Regions from separate parts of the Kitasatospora sp. NPDC001527 genome, predicted to be linked through region 1. Evidence: riboswitches for the same ligand, from Rfam matches in the RefSeq annotation. Region 1 holds a riboswitch; each other region holds the start of a gene.
The links. A riboswitch is a leader RNA that binds a small molecule or an ion and turns the genes downstream of it on or off. The one in region 1 is predicted to bind cyclic di-AMP.
Positions count from the first base shown of each region.

Region 2: another riboswitch for cyclic di-AMP. It lies ahead of ABT238_RS03650 (M23 family metallopeptidase); the one in region 1 lies ahead of ABT238_RS22785 (M23 family metallopeptidase).
Region 3: another riboswitch for cyclic di-AMP. It lies ahead of ABT238_RS21540 (transglycosylase family protein); the one in region 1 lies ahead of ABT238_RS22785 (M23 family metallopeptidase).

Region 1 covers NZ_JBEPAM010000026.1:34,920-40,058, forward strand. Annotated here, with positions in the region: gene ABT238_RS22770 (HelD family protein) at 1-154, opposite strand, end outside; gene purB (adenylosuccinate lyase) at 273-1,703, shown strand; gene ABT238_RS22780 (MFS transporter) at 1,821-3,347, opposite strand; cyclic di-AMP (ydaO/yuaA leader) riboswitch at 3,658-3,825, shown strand; gene ABT238_RS22785 (M23 family metallopeptidase) at 3,829-4,806, shown strand.
Region 2 covers NZ_JBEPAM010000003.1:23,357-28,495, reverse strand. Annotated here, with positions in the region: gene ABT238_RS03665 (TetR/AcrR family transcriptional regulator) at 74-643, opposite strand; gene ABT238_RS03660 (alpha/beta fold hydrolase) at 738-1,565, opposite strand; gene ABT238_RS03655 (YiaA/YiaB family inner membrane protein) at 1,685-1,975, opposite strand; cyclic di-AMP (ydaO/yuaA leader) riboswitch at 2,222-2,390, shown strand; gene ABT238_RS03650 (M23 family metallopeptidase) at 2,403-3,272, shown strand; gene ABT238_RS03645 (hypothetical protein) at 3,349-3,795, opposite strand; gene ABT238_RS03640 (hypothetical protein) at 3,978-4,880, opposite strand; gene ABT238_RS03635 (GNAT family N-acetyltransferase) at 4,924-5,139, shown strand, end outside.
Region 3 covers NZ_JBEPAM010000023.1:102,458-107,596, forward strand. Annotated here, with positions in the region: gene ABT238_RS21530 (SDR family NAD(P)-dependent oxidoreductase) at 1-97, opposite strand, end outside; gene ABT238_RS21535 (cytochrome P450 family protein) at 318-1,619, shown strand; cyclic di-AMP (ydaO/yuaA leader) riboswitch at 1,851-1,999, shown strand; gene ABT238_RS21540 (transglycosylase family protein) at 2,005-2,952, shown strand; gene eno (phosphopyruvate hydratase) at 3,207-4,493, shown strand; gene ABT238_RS21550 (FtsB family cell division protein) at 4,643-5,139, shown strand, end outside; gene ABT238_RS21555 (DUF501 domain-containing protein) at 5,115-5,139, shown strand, end outside.

The DNA.
Region 1 (5,139 bases):
GACCGGCCGCCGCGAGGGTGCGGCGGGCGCGCTCGCGGGCGGCGTCCAGGTGGGCGTACAGGCCGGTCAGACGGGCCTGTTCGGTGCGCAGCGCCTCGGCGAGGCGGTCGTCCGTTCCGGCCGGTCCGGAGGGAACCGCTGGAGATCCGTTCATGGGTGTGGTATCCTTGCGGTGAGGAGTTTGTGCAACCCTTGTTGACGACTGCTCAAGTGTCCCAGCCTACCCGAGCCCGGGCCGTTCCGGCTGACCTCGGCTGTTAGGCTTGCGAAGCGTGAGCGCGAAGCCCCAGATCCCCAATGTCCTGGCCTCCCGGTACGCCTCGGCGACCCTGGCCCAGCTCTGGTCCCCCGAGCACAAGGTGGTCCTTGAGCGCCACCTCTGGCTCGCCGTCCTGAAGGCCCAGCAGGACCTCGGTGTCGAGGTGCCCGCCACCGCCGTCGCCGACTACGAGCGGGTGATCGACCAGGTCGACCTCGCCTCCATCGCCGCCCGCGAGCGGGTCACCCGGCACGACGTCAAGGCCCGGATCGAGGAGTTCAGCGAACTCGCCGGCCACGAGCAGATCCACAAGGGCATGACCTCCCGGGATCTGACCGAGAACGTCGAGCAGTTGCAGATCCGGCAGTCGCTGGAGCACGTGCGCGACCGCACCGTCGCCGTGCTGGTCCGCCTGGGCCGGATCTCCGCCGAGCACGCCGAGCTGGTCATGGCCGGCCGCTCGCACAACGTGGCCGCGCAGGCCACCACCCTGGGCAAGCGCTTCGCGTCGATCGCCGACGAGCTGCTGGTCGCCTTCCGCCGCCTGGAGGAGCTGATCGCCCGCTACCCGCTGCGCGGGATCAAGGGCCCGGTCGGCACCGCCCAGGACATGCTGGACCTGCTCGGCGGCGACACCGACAAGCTCGCCGAGCTGGAGCGCCGGGTCGCCGCGCACCTCGGCTTCGACAACGTGCTCACCAGCGTCGGCCAGGTCTACCCGCGCTCGCTGGACTTCGAGGTGCTGACCGCCCTCGTCCAGCTGGCGGCCGCGCCGTCCAGCCTGGCCAAGACCATCCGCCTGATGGCCGGCCACGAGCTGGTGACCGAGGGCTTCAAGGAGGGCCAGGTCGGCTCCTCGGCGATGCCGCACAAGATGAACACCCGCTCCTGCGAGCGGGTCAACGGCCTGGCCGTGATCCTGCGCGGCTACGCGTCGATGACCGGCGAGCTGGCCGGCGACCAGTGGAACGAGGGCGACGTCTCCTGCTCGGTGGTCCGCCGGGTCGCGCTGCCGGACGCCTTCTTCGCCTTCGACGGCCTGCTGGAGACCTTCCTGACCGTCCTCGACGAGTTCGGTGCCTTCCCGGCCGTGATCGAGGCCGAGCTGGACCGCTACCTGCCGTTCCTGGCCACCACCAAGGTGCTGATGGGCGCGGTTCGGGCGGGCGTCGGCCGGGAGACCGGGCACGAGGTCATCAAGGAGCACGCCGTCGCCTCCGCGCTCGCGATGCGGGCCGGCGCCCGGGAGAACGAGCTGCTGGACCGGCTGGCGAACGACGAGCGGATCCCGCTGGACCGGGCCGCGCTGGACGCGCTGCTGGCCGACCGGCTGTCCTTCACCGGTGCGGCCGGGGCGCAGGTCGCCGAGGTCGTCCGGCAGATCGAGGCCGTCGCGGCCGCGTACCCGGAGGCCGCCAAGTACGCGCCGGGCGACATTCTCTGACGAAGCGCCGTCTGCCCGCCCCGGTTCGGGGCGGGCAGGTGACGCCCCGAACCGGGGGGGCGCCGGTGCCGAATGGCCGGAGCGCCCCGGGCAGGCGAGTCACCGCCCCGTCGCCGGTCAGACGGCGGGGCTCTCGCCGTGCTCGGCCCGGGTGGCGGCGGGGTGGCCGGGGTCCAGGGGCGGGGCGTTGGTGGCGCACGCGTAGCGGCAGTCCGGCTCGGCCACCGGGTGCGCGTCCTCCGGGGCCAGGACGTTGCCGTGCACGGTGACCAGCGCGATCAGACCGCCGGCCACGAGCAGCCCGGCGCAGATCAGCATCGCCGTGCGGAAGGCGGAGTCAACCGCGTCGGGGACCCGGTAGGCGTCGCCGCTCAGGCCGGCCAGCGCGGGCAGCGCGGCGACCGCCAAGAGGCCGGCCGCCCGGGCCGCGGCGTTGTTGACGCCGCTGGCGATGCCCGCGTGCCGCACCTCCACCGCCGCCAGCACGGTGGCGGTCAGCGGGGCGACCAGCAGCACCATGCCGCTGCCCATCACCGCGGCGGCGGGCAGCACGTCCGTCCAGTACGAGGCGTCGGGGCCGATCCGCAGCATCAGCAGCACGCCCGCCGCGCAGAGCATCGGGCCGACGGTGAGCGGCAGCCGGGGGCCGATCCGCTTGCCCAGCTGGCCGGCCCGGGCGGACAGCGCCAGCATGATCACGGTGATCGGCACCAGGGCCAGCCCGGAGACCAGCGGGGAGAAGCCGGAGACGATCTGCAACTGGACGACCAGCAGGAAGAAGACGCCGCTGAACGCCGCGTAGACGGCGAGGGTGACCAGGTTCACGGCGGTGAACAGCCGTGAGGAGAAGAGGCCGAGCGGCAGCATCGGCTCCGGGGTGCGGCGCTCGACGGTGATGAAGGCGGCGCCCAGCAGCAGGCCCGCCACGCCGGTGACCCAGACCACGGCGGACAGGCCGTTCCCGGCGGCGGTCAGCGCATAGGTGACCGTGCCCAGCGCCAGGGCGGCCAGCACCGCGCCGAGCACGTCGAAGCGGCCGGTCGCGGACTCGTCCCGGCTCTCCGGCACGTGCCGGGCGGAGACCACCACCACCAGCGCCGCCAGCGGCAGGTTCAGCAGGAAGATCCAGCGCCAGCCGGGCCCGTCCACCAGCCAGCCGCCGAGGAACGGGCCGACCGCCGCCGAGACCCCGCCGAACCCCGACCAGAGGCCGACGGCCGCCGAGCGGTCCTCCGGGTGGAAGACCGCCTGGAGCATCGCCAGCGAGCCGGGGGTGAGCAGCGCCCCGCCGATGCCCTGCACGGCACGCGCCAGGATCAGCACCTCGATGGTGGGCGCGGCGGCGCAGGCCGCGGAGGCGGCGGCGAACCAGACCACGCCGAGCAGGAAGACCCGGCGCCGGCCGTACCGGTCGCCGAGCGCTCCGCCGAGCAGGATCAGGCCCGCCAGGGTGAGCAGATAGGCGTTGAGCGTCCATTGCAGGGCGTCGAGCTGGGCGCCGAGATCGGCGCCGATCCGGGGCAGCGCGACGTTCACGACGGTTCCGTCGAGCATCGCCATGCTGGAGCCGAGCACCGTCGCCAGAAGTACCCAGCGACCCCGCGCGGTGCTCAACCGCAGGGTGCCGGCCTCGGAGGTGGCCACGGCCCATGGTCCGTCCCGCGGGGCCGACGTGACAAGGGTCACCGGGGGTGTGTCGGGGGATCTCCGCTGCGTGAGTGATCGTGTGCGTACCGACTCCGATGTCGGCGCAGGGTCGTGGATCACCTGCGCACTGTGAATGGATTGTGTGCGTACTGTGCATGCCTTTTCGGCGGAGTGTCACGGGGGTGCGGACTTTGGTCCCGGGTCGTGGAGATCGACATTGCTTCACCCGAACGGATGAGTTTTAGTTCAGCGACCGCCCGGCGTCAGCCCGGGTGGCCACCGGGTGGAACGCCTAGTCCTGCCGCTGCCCGGTGGTACGCAACGAACTCTGTACGGCAGGAGCGGGGGACCCACAGGTAAGTCGCCGGACCCGAATTCTTCGCGGACCGGCTTGGGGTGAAGCCGCCTTTCACGCGGCCGGGCAACTCCAGCCCGAACCCGACAGCTCACCTCGCAGGCGTCGGAGAGGACATTTTCCATGCCCGCACAGGCTCGTCGTATCGCCCTGCCCCGCGCCGCCCGGATCGGCATCGCCACCGCCGTCACCGGTGCCGCCTTCGCCCTCCCGCTGGTGACCACCGTCACCGCCCAGGCCCACGAGGTCCCGGCCGCCCCGGCCGCGAAGACCGCTCCGGCCGCGAAGACCGCTCCGGCCGCTCCCGCCGCCCCGGCCGCCCCGGCCGCCGCCCCGGTCGCGGACAGCTACAAGGTCGTCGGTGGGGACACCCTCTCGAAGATCGCCGCCGCGAAGAACGTGGACGGCGGCTGGCAGGCGCTGTACGAGCACAACCGCTCGGTCATCGGCGCCAACCCGAACCTCATCTTCCCGGGCCAGCAGCTCGCGCTCGGCGCCAAGGCCGCCCCGGCCGCCAAGCCGGCCGCGCCCGCCGCCAAGCCGAAGGTCTCGCAGGACGCGGTGAAGCCGGCCGCCCCGAAGCCGGCCGCCCCCGCCACCACCGCCGCCAAGCCGGCCGCCCCGGCCGTCAAGCCCGCCGTCCAGCCCCAGACCGTCGCCGCCCCGGTGGCGACCCCGGTCGTCGCCGCCACCTCCGGCTTCGTCGCCCCGCTGGCCAACCCGAAGCTCGGCACCGCCTACGGCGTGGCCGGCTCGATGTGGGCCTCCGGTCACCACACCGGCGCCGACTTCGTCGCCTCGACCGGGACCCCGCTGCGCGCCATCGCGGCCGGCACCGTGGTGAAGGCCGGCAACGGCGGCGCCTACGGCAACGAGGTCGAGATCAAGCTCGCCGACGGCAAGTACGCCCAGTACGCGCACCTGTCCTCGATCGGCGTCAAGGTCGGCCAGACCGTCACCGTCGGCCAGCAGATCGGCCTCTCCGGCGCGACCGGCAACGTGACCGGCCCGCACCTGCACTTCGAGGTCCGCACTGGCTCGGAGTACGGCTCGGACATCGACCCGATCGCCTACCTGCGGGCGCACGGCGTCTCGATCTGACCCTCGGGCCGGATCGCACCAGCCACCGCTGGGTGCGGGGCGAAACGACTCCTCCGGAATGGTCATGTCGGGTGACCGCTCGACCGGGTGATCGCCGCACCTCCAGTGGACCGACGGGCGCGGGACACGCCCGTCCGGCCGGCCCGGTTCGCGAGACCTCTCGCGGGCCGGGCCGGCCGTCGCCGTTTCCGGTCGAACGGGACGACCGGGGCTTCGAACGGCGCGTCAACCCTGTGAGGGTGACGGCGGGTCACCTCTCGTTGCGGGCTCGCCCGCCGCGCCCCGATGCTGTCGGGCAGTCATCGTCCGACCGGTCCGGCGGGCGGCACAGCC
Region 2 (5,139 bases), on a different contig from region 1:
CCCGGAGCATCCCGCTCCGGGCCCTTCGGCGTTCCCCGCTCCCCGCGGTTACCGGGCCTCCCCGGGCCGCCGCTCAGGGGCGCGGCCAGTCGCGCAGGCCGGCGGTCAGCACGGTGATCATGCGGTCCTGGGTCCGCCCGAGGTCCTCGGCGAGCTGGAAGGCGCCGCCGGTCGACAGCGCGGCGAAGCCGTGGGCCAGCGAGCGGAAGGTGCGGGCGGCGTGGATCGCCTCGGACCCCTCCAGTCCGTACCCGCGCAGCACCGCGACGATCACCCCGACCAGCCGGCCGGCCGCCTCGGTCAGGTCCTGGTCCGGCTGCGGCGCCTGCGGCAGGGCCGCGTAGCGGTGCGGGCGCTCGGTGGCGTACGCGTGGTACGCCCGCAGGACGGCGGCGACCGCGGCGTCCCCGCTGCGGCCGAGCGCCGCCTCGGCGAGCCGGTCGGCCAGCTCCTCGGTCACCCGGACGGCCACCAGCCGGCGCAGCTCGGCCAGGCCGCCGCTGACGTGCTTGTACAGCGAGGGGGTGGCGACCCCGGCGCGGGCGGCCACGGCGGCCAGGGTGAGGGCCTCGGGGCCCTGCTCGTCGATGAGGGCGAGGGCGTGGCCGACGACCTGCTCGGGGGTCAGTCCGACTCGGGGCATGCGGTTCTCCTGGCTGGGTGCGGTGCGGTGCGGTGCGGGACGGGATCGGGCGGGTCGGGACGGCGGGACGGGCGCGGGGCGGGGGCGGCGGCGCTCAGGCCAGGCCGGCGAGGAAGGACAGCAGGGCGTCGGCCGTGGCCCGCGGGTGGTCGGCCATCGGGTAGTGTCCCGCCCCCTCGATCATCACCTTGCGCGCGTTCAGCGCGGCGGCCTGCCGGTCGGCGACCAGCTCCGGCTTCCCGAAGTCGGGATCCTTCGAGCCCATCACGACCAGCGCCGGGCAGCGCACGGCGGCGGTCCAGCCGGTGGGCGCCGAGTCGCCGCGCACGTAGCCGCGGGTGGCGGTCCTGCGGCCGGGGGTGCGCATCGCGGCGACCAGCGCGGCCACGTACTCCTCGTGGTCGGCCGGCTTGGGGCCCGGGTAGGCCATCCTGCGGTGGTAGAGGCCCCAGAACGCGGGCGAGCGCACCAGCAGCGCGCCCATCGCGCCGACCGCCAGGCGCTGCAGGGCGCCCGCCGGCACGTTCTCGACGAAGGCGTCGATCAGGACGATCCCGGCGACCCGCTCGGGGGCGTCCCCGGCGGCCCTGACGACGCTGGCGCCGGTGTAGGAACTGCCCGCCAGCACGGCCCGCTCGATGCCCAGGTGGTCCAGCAGGGCGAGGACGTCACCGGCGATCGCGGCGGGGGAGTAGTCGTCCCAGAGGATCGAGGACTCGCCGAAGCCGCGCAGGTCCATGGTGATCACCCGGCGGCCGGCGGCGGCCAGCAGCGGGCGCAGGTGCCGGTACGCGGCCCGACTGTCGAGCATCCCGGGGAGCAGGACGACCGGGGCGCCCTCGCCGCGCCCGGTGTCGTCGAAGGCGATCCGGCCGCCGGGCAGGTCGAGGTGGCGGGTGACGGGAGCGGTGGTGCCGTTCATGGGGAGCCTCCTGGGGCGGGACCGTCGGCGGAGCGCCGATAGCCATAAAGCTAAGGCTAATAGCCTTAGCCGTCAAGCTATCGGCGCGTCCGGCACGACCGGCCCGCCCGCGGGGCGGCTCAGACGCCCTCGACCTTGAACGGGTCGTGCTCGGTCAGCAGCTTGTCCAGCCGCGCCTGGTCGACCCGGGTCACCAGCTCGGTGGTCTCCTGCCGGTCCCGGACCACCTTGGACAGGGTGAACGTGGAGGTGATCGTGTAGAGCAGGCCGAGGGCGAGGAACGCCCGGGTCCAGGGCTCCACCGGGAGGAAGGCGATCCCGATGCCGAGGGCGGCGGCGGAGAGGGTGAAGGACAGCACGGCCTGGATGTAGTACGCGGCCGTGGTGCGGGACTGCATCGGTGTGCTCATGGGCGCCAGGATGGCCGCGCCGCGCCCGCCCGCACATGAGTAGGCGTACTCAAGTGAGGGGCCGTTCGTTGACGTCCCGACACGTTCGGTAGTGTCAGTTGTCATCAAACGTCCCAAATCGCCCACCGGGCAGCGTGGTGCCCGATCCGTATCCCGCCGTCACCAACGGATGGCTTGGAATCGGGGGGCTCTCGGATTAACGTTTGATAACGCAGCGCGGTCCGCAACGCCGTACCCAGACGGCACCGTGCGCCGTCGCCTAATCCCGCCGGCCGGCCTCCGGGCAGGCCAGGGAGCCGGGGAACCACGTTCCTTGGGGTGAATCGGCCGGGTCAGGCCCCGTCCAGGCCCAGCCGTAGGAGACCTTCCTGCTCCGAACCCGTCAGCTAACCCGGTAGGCGCGAAGGAAGGAAAGGAGCGCGCCTCCGTGGCGTCGACGCACACCCCGGCACATCCGTCCGGCTCCTCCACCGGCACCCGGCTGCTCGACCACCCGGGCCCGTACACCGGGCACGGCCCGTTCGGCGGCCCCGCCGACGAGACCGCCCCGCCGGCCGACCCGACCAGCCGGCACCGGATGCCCCGCCAGACCCGCGGCACCGCCCCGCTGCTCGGCGTCACCGCCGTCGCCGCCACCCTGGGCGCCACCGGCTTCGCCTCCGCCACCCCGGCCGCCGCGCCGGCGGTCGAGGCGCCCGACGAACAGCCGGTCGCGCTCTCCGCCGACCCCGGCCTCGCCCTCGCCGCCCGCATCCAGCTGCAGGCCGACAGCCAGCGCACCGCGGCCGAGGAGAACGCCCGCGTCCAGGCCGCCCAGGAGGCCGAGGCCAAGCGGGCCGCCCAGATCGCCCAGCAGGAGCAGGCCAGGCGCGCCGCCGAGGAGGCCGAGAAGGCCAAGCTCGCCGCCATCAAGCTGCCGGTGAAGGACTACCGGCTCTCCGCCCACTACGGGCAGAGCGCCCGCTACTGGGCCCACCTGCACACCGGCCTCGACTTCGCCGCCGACCAGGGCGAACCCGTCTACGCGGTCGGCCAGGGCACCATCACCTCGGCCGGCTGGGCCGGCGCCTACGGCTACCGGATCGTCGAGACCCTGCCCGACGGCACCGAGATCTGGTACTGCCACCTCTCCTCGATCATCAAGGGCTCCGGCAAGGTCGTCCCCGGCCAGCAGATCGGCAAGGTCGGCGCCACCGGCAACGTCACCGGCGCCCACCTGCACGTCGAGGTCCGCCCCGGCGGCGGCGCCCCCGTCGACCCGGAGAGCTGGTTCGAGCAGCACGGCGTCACCCCCTGACGCCTCCCGTCGGACACTGTGAGGGCTCCGCCCCGCCGGATCGCGTCCGGCGGGGCGGAGTTCTTCCAAGGGGGGATCAGCAGGTGACGGGCGCGGTGACGGTCGCGGTCGCCCCGTAGCCCCACGTGGTGGTCACGAGGGTGGCCGTCACGGTGGAGCCGCACGGCGCGGTGGCCGCGAGGTAGCCGAACCCGCGCCCGCCGGGCGGGAGTATGCCGGTCCCGCTGTCGGTGCCGAGCGACGCGCCGCCGACGACGCCGAGGGTCAGGCTGTACGAGGCGTCCTGCGCCGTCCAGCCGGGGGTCGGCGTCGTGTAGCCGCCGGCCGTCACGCCGGCGCCGTCGACCGTGACGCAGACGCGGTTCTGGAGGACACCGGCGAAGCCGTTGGCGCAGGTGCTCGTCGCGGCGGCCGCGGTGGTCGCCGTCGTGCCCGTGGTCTGCGCGGTGGCCTGGGCGGCGCCCGCGACACCGAGCGAGGACAGCGCGGTGGCGGCCGCCAGGATGGCGGAGAAACGATTCATCAGAATTCTCTCCTTCGAGAACGGGCAAAGGGAACCGTGGAGCGCATGTGATATGTCACGCTTCACATGGCCAAGCGATTCCACCGCGTGCGATCCATCAATCGCGGCCGGCCCCGAATCCCTTGAGGAGTGCCGGAATCGACCGCCCGGTGGCTCGAATCCACGGTCCCGCCGGACCGGCGCTATTCCGCCCCGTCCTCCTCGAACCCCTCCGCCGGTTCCAGGCCCGCCAGGTAGGCGTCGATCTCCTCCTGGCCCGGCTCCGGCGCCAGCTCCGGGAACTCCTCCACCAGCAGCCGAGGCAGCCCCGGCACCGTCCACGCGCCGGCCAGCTCCAGCGCCACCCGGACCGCGGCCTCCTCGAACGCCGTGAAGTCCCCGGCCAGCTCGTCCGGCATCGGCCGGCCCAGCGCCGTCAGCTCCGCCAGGTTCCGGTAGCTGCGCCGCATCAGCCCCTGCTCCAGCAGCCGGCGCGCGCCGTCGGTGGCCATCCCCACCGCCAGCGGCCGGGTCCCGGCACCCCAGCCCCCGTCGTCCACCGGGTCCAGCACGCCGTCCGCCTCCAGCGCCGTGAAGGCCGCCGACCGCTCCTCCTGCGACAGCTCCCGGAACCCCTCCAGCCAGGCCCGCACCGCCGCCTCCTCGCCGGTGTCCACCCCGGCCGCGCGCAGCAGCAGCGTGTACAGCCGGGGCCAGGTCACCAGGTCCGCCCGGCGCAGCAGCCCGGCCGCCACCTCGCCCTGCCACTCGGCCTCGGCGTGCAGCCGCTCCTGCCGCTTGGCGTTCAGCCGCTTCGCCGCCCGCTGGTGGTCGACCAGCAGCCGCACCGCCGCGCCGTACGCCAGCGGGTCCTGCCCCGGCTCCGGCTGGACGTACAGGTGGAGCTGCTCGTACAGCAGGTGCTCCACCGCGGCGGAGGTCAGTTCGGGCCAGCCGTCGCGCATCCTGCCGCCGCCCAGCTCCAGCAGCGCCAGCACCGCCCGCAGCGGGGCGCCGGCGACCGGCTCGCGGCCCTGCGCCTCCGCCCAGGCGAGCAGTTCGGCGGCCTTGGTGCGCGGGGCGAGCCGCAGGTCTTCGTCTTCCATAACCACGAACCGTAACCGCTGGTCGGCGGTAGGGTCGGGAGCCATGGTCCCCGTCCGACTCACCGGCCCCCGGCTGGCCATCCGCGAGTTCCACCACACCCCCGAGGACGTCGACGCGCTGCACGCGGTGTTCGGCGATCCGCGGGCCACCCGCTACCTCCCCTTCGCCCCGCGCGACCACGAGTCCTGCGCCGACCAGGTCGCCCAGTTCGTGGAGGAGGCGCAGAAGGAGAACCGCGAGGTCTACCGGCTGGCCGTC
Region 3 (5,139 bases), on a different contig from region 1:
CGCCGGCGGCCCCCGCGGCGGTGAGCCGGCGGGCGAGGTCAGCCCCCGACCCGCCGTCGAGTACGGCGATCACGACGACCGAACCGGTGTCCCGCATGGCCCTGCTCCTCCCTGTGGGCGGCTCCGCACCGGCGCCCACGGACATCTTGCGGAGGATCGTAGGCACGTCCTGACCCTCCGCAACAGGAATTACCCCTCAGGTGACCAGGCTCACGCCTGCCGTGCACGACGGGCTTCGGACGCGGCCCCGACGGCCGCCCCGACGGCCGCGCGCACGCCGTGCGGTGGCCCGGACACGCCCGGGATACCGTCGACCCATGCCAGCTCAGCCCGACCCCGCCCGCCCGCCCCTGTTCACCTGGGAGTTCGCCGCCGATCCGTACCCCGCGTACGCGTGGCTGCGCGAGCACGAGCCGGTGCACCGGACCACCCTGCCGAGCGGGGTGGAGGCGTGGCTGGTCACCCGGTACGCGGACGCCCGGCAGGCGCTCGCGGACAGCCGGCTCTCCAAGAACCCGGTGCACCACAGCGAGCAGGCCCACCGCACCGGCCGGGTCGGCATCCCGGGCGAGCGCCAGGCCGACCTCATGACGCACCTGCTGAACATCGACCCGCCGGACCACACCCGGCTGCGCCGGCTGGTGTCCAAGGCGTTCACGCCGCGCCGGGTGGCGGCGTTCGAGCCGCGGGTGCAGCAGCTGACCGACCGGCTGATCGACGGCTTCGCGGCCCGCGGGTCCGCCGACCTCATCCACGAGTTCGCGTTCCCGCTCCCCATCTACGCGATCTGCGACCTGCTCGGGGTGCCCGCCGAGGACCAGGACGACTTCCGGGACTGGGCCGGGATGATGCTGCGACACACCAAACCGGGCCACGGCAGCGGTCAGCGCGGCGGCGTGGGGCGCGCGGTGAAGCGGATGCGGGCCTACCTGGCGGAGCTGATCCACCGCAAGCGGGCGGACCTCGGCGACGACCTGATCTCGGGGCTGATCCGGGCCAGCGACCACGGCGAGCACCTGACCGAGAACGAGGCCGCGGCGATGGCCTTCATCCTGCTGTTCGCCGGCTTCGAGACGACGGTCAACCTGATCGGCAACGGCGTGTACGCGCTGCTGCGCAACCCGGGGCAGCGCGCCCTGCTCCAGGAGTCGGTCGGCCGCGGCGAGAGCGCGCTGCTGGAGACCGGGATCGAGGAACTGCTGCGCTACGACGGGCCGGTGGAGCTGGCCACCTGGCGGTTCGCGGCCAGTCCGCTGACCATCGGCGGGGTGGAGATCCCGGTCGGCGACCCGGTGCTGGTGGTGCTCGCGGCGGCGGACCGGGACCCGGCGCGGTTCGCCGACGAGAACACCCTGGACCTGGCCCGGACGGACAACCCGCACCTGGGGTTCGGGCACGGCATCCACTACTGCATCGGCGCGCCGCTGGCGCGGCTGGAGGGGCGGGCCGCGCTGGCCACCCTGCTGACCCGGCTGCCGGACCTTCGGCTCGCCGCCGACCCCGGGGACCTGCGCTGGCGCGGTGGTCTGATCATGCGTGGACTTCGTGAACTTCCGGTGGAATTCACGCCGGAGAAAAGGCCTGACCTGGCCGTTCCCGGCGGCGCCTGCGAGGCCTGACGGACACCCACGACACGCTGACGGATGCTCTCCGAACCGTGTTTCACAGGGGTCTGAACCCGCATCAATCCGGACATACCGCTTCGGTTGGTAGGCAATCCATCACGTGACGTGATGTTCGTGTGATATCGACGATATGAGCTTGTGATTGCTCTGAAGATCTGTCTACTCTCCGTGGAGCCCGCCGCTGCGGGCCCCGTCCGCGGAACGCCGAGTCCTGCCCGCCGCGTCACGGGAAACCGACCAGAACCCTGGGCAGGGGCGGGGGAACCAGGTTTCGTGCCGTCTCCCACGGCTAGGGGTGAAGCCGCCTCCGCGCGGCCGGGCCACCTCCCGGTCCGAACCCGACAGCTCACCTCGCAGGCGTGCGGAGAGGGACCTCGTCATGCTGTTCGTTGGAACCGGTCGTCACCGTCGCCGTACCCAGGCCGAGAAGGCCATCGCCGTCGCCGGTGTCGCCGGCGTCGGGCTGGCCATGCCCATCCTGAGCGCCACCGGCGCCTCCGCCGCCCCGGTCTCCACCTGGGACGCGGTCGCCCAGTGCGAGAGCGGCGGCAACTGGAGCATCAACACCGGCAACGGCTTCTACGGCGGCCTCCAGTTCACCCCCAGCACCTGGAAGGCGTACGGCGGCGCCGCCTACGCGCCGCAGGCCAACCAGGCCTCGAAGGCGCAGCAGATAGCGGTCGCCGAGAAGGTCCTCGCCTCGCAGGGCCCGGGCGCCTGGCCGGTCTGCTCCAAGAAGGCCGGCCTGAGCAAGGGCGGCGCCCCGGCGGCGGTCGACACCTCGACGGACGCCAAGCCGGCCGCCCCGAAGCCGCAGGCCCAGCCGCAGCAGCAGACCCCGAAGGCCGCCGCCCCGAAGCCGGCCGCCGCTCCGCAGGCCCAGCCGCAGCAGCAGGCCGCCAAGCCGCAGGCCCGGCAGTACGCGCCGCAGAGCGCCCAGCAGCAGCCCAAGCAGCAGACGCCGCAGCCCAAGCAGCAGGCCCCGCAGGTCCAGCAGCAGGCTCCGCAGTCCCCGGCCTTCTCCGGCAAGGCCGGCTGGGACGCCGACGCCAAGGTGTACTGGTACCAGAGCAACGGCGCCTGGTACTGGACCAGCCACCAGAGCGTCTACCAGCAGTACGCCGGCCAGGCCGCCCAGAGCGCCCCCGCCGCCCCGCAGCAGTCGGCCGGCCAGGGCTACACCGTCCGCTCCGGCGACACCCTCGCCGGGATCGCCGCCGGCCAGGGCGTCTCCGGCGGCTGGCACGCCCTGTACGACGGCAACCGCGGCACCATCGGCGCCGACCCGAACCTGATCGTCCCCGGCCAGGTCCTGACCCTCGGCTGACACCCGTTCGACCGGCGAGGTCCGGCCGAGCGGACGGAGGGGGCCGATTGGGCCCCCTTCGTCCGCATCCGGACCTCTCCGGCCGGGCAACCAGGTGAACTACCGGTGGGTAGCCGGGCCACACGCTGAGACGGAGCCGAGGTCGACGTGGCCCGGACAGCCCGTGCGGTTAGGCTCTGGTCGTAACGACTCCGCAATCGTCCGGCCGACTGCACCCACCGTCAGCCGAACCTGCTTCCGCTAGGAGATGCCTCGTGCCGTCCATCGATGTCGTCGTAGCCCGTGAGATTCTCGACTCGCGCGGCAACCCCACGGTCGAGGTCGAGGTCGGCCTCGACGACGGCAGCACCGGCCGTGCCGCCGTCCCGTCGGGTGCCTCCACCGGTGCCTTCGAGGCGCTGGAGCTCCGCGACGGCGACAAGAACCGCTACTTCGGCAAGGGCGTGGAGAAGGCCGTCCTGGCCGTCATCGAGCAGATCGGCCCGGAGCTGGTCGGCTACGACGCCACCGAGCAGCGCCTGATCGACCAGGCCATGCTCGACCTGGACGCCACCCCGGACAAGTCCTCGCTCGGCGCCAACGCCATCCTGGGCGTCTCGCTGGCCGTCGCGCACGCCGCCTCCGAGGCCAGCGACCTGCCGCTGTTCCGCTACCTGGGCGGCCCGAACGCGCACGTCCTGCCGGTCCCGATGATGAACATCCTCAACGGCGGCTCGCACGCGGACTCCAACGTCGACATCCAGGAGTTCATGATCGCCCCGATCGGCGCGGAGTCCTTCTCCGAGGCCGTCCGCTGGGGCGTCGAGGTCTACCACACCCTCAAGGGCGTGCTGAAGGAGCGCGGTCTGTCGACCGGCCTGGGCGACGAGGGCGGCTTCGCCCCGAACCTGGACTCCAACCGCGAGGCCCTGGACCTCATCGTCGAGGCCATCCAGAAGGCCGGCTACGTGCCGGGCAAGGACGTCGCGCTCGCCCTGGACGTCGCCTCCTCCGAGTTCTACGAGGACGGCGCCTACCAGTTCGAGGGCAAGGCGCTCACCTCCGCCGAGCTCATCGAGTACTACGCCGGCCTGGTCGCCGCCTACCCGCTGGTCTCCATCGAGGACCCGCTGGACGAGTCGGACTGGGACGGCTGGAAGGCCATGACCGAGAAGCTGGGCGACAAGGTCCAGCTGGTCGGCGACGACCTGTTCGTCACCAACCCGGCCCGCCTGGCCCGCGGCATCGAGACCGGCACCGCCAACGCGCTGCTGGTGAAGGTCAACCAGATCGGCTCGCTGACCGAGACCCTGGACGCCGTCGAGCTGGCCCAGCGCAACGGCTACCGCTGCATGATGTCGCACCGCTCCGGCGAGACCGAGGACGTCACCATCGCCGACCTGGCCGTCGCCACCAACTGCGGCCAGATCAAGACCGGCGCCCCGGCCCGCTCCGAGCGGGTCGCCAAGTACAACCAGCTGCTGCGCATCGAGGAGATCCTCGACGACGCCGCCGAGTACGCCGGCCGCGGCGCCTTCCCGCGGTTCAAGCACGAGGGCTGAGCCCGCCCGGCGGCGCCCGGCCGGTATCGCCGGACGCCCGGTAGCGCACGCCTGACCGGTGCCCCGCCGTTCACCCCGTAGGGTGGACGGCGGGGCACCGTCGCGACCAGGAGGGGACACCGCAGATGGCAGGCTGGAGGATCCCGGGCTTGGCCGCCCGGCCTCGGTTCACGAGCCGGGCGACCGTCCTCGTGCTGGTGCTCTGCTCACTGGTGGCGATCCTGGCCTACCCGACGCGGCAGTTCGTCTCGCAGCGCTCGGAGATCTCGGCGCAGCGCGCCCGGGCCGAGCACGCCCGGCAGGAGGTCGAGCAGCTGCGCCGGGAGAAGGCCCGCTGGCAGGACCCGGAGTACGTCAAGGCGCAGGCCCGCACCCGGCTGCACTACGCGATGCCGGGGGAGACCCCGTACATCGCGGTCGACCCGGCGGCCCAGGACGCGGCGAAGTCCGCGCTGGGCGCGCCGCCGCCCGCGCAGGGCCCGGCGGCCGGTCCGGCGAAGGCTGCCCGGCCCTGGTACGCCAGCGTCTGGGACTCCGTGGACGCCGCTGCCGCCGCCGCACCGGTGGCCCCCGCCGCCCCGGGGCAGTCCGCCCCTCCCTCACCACCCGCCCCCGCCCCCGCTGGAGACAGCTCCTCCCATGACCA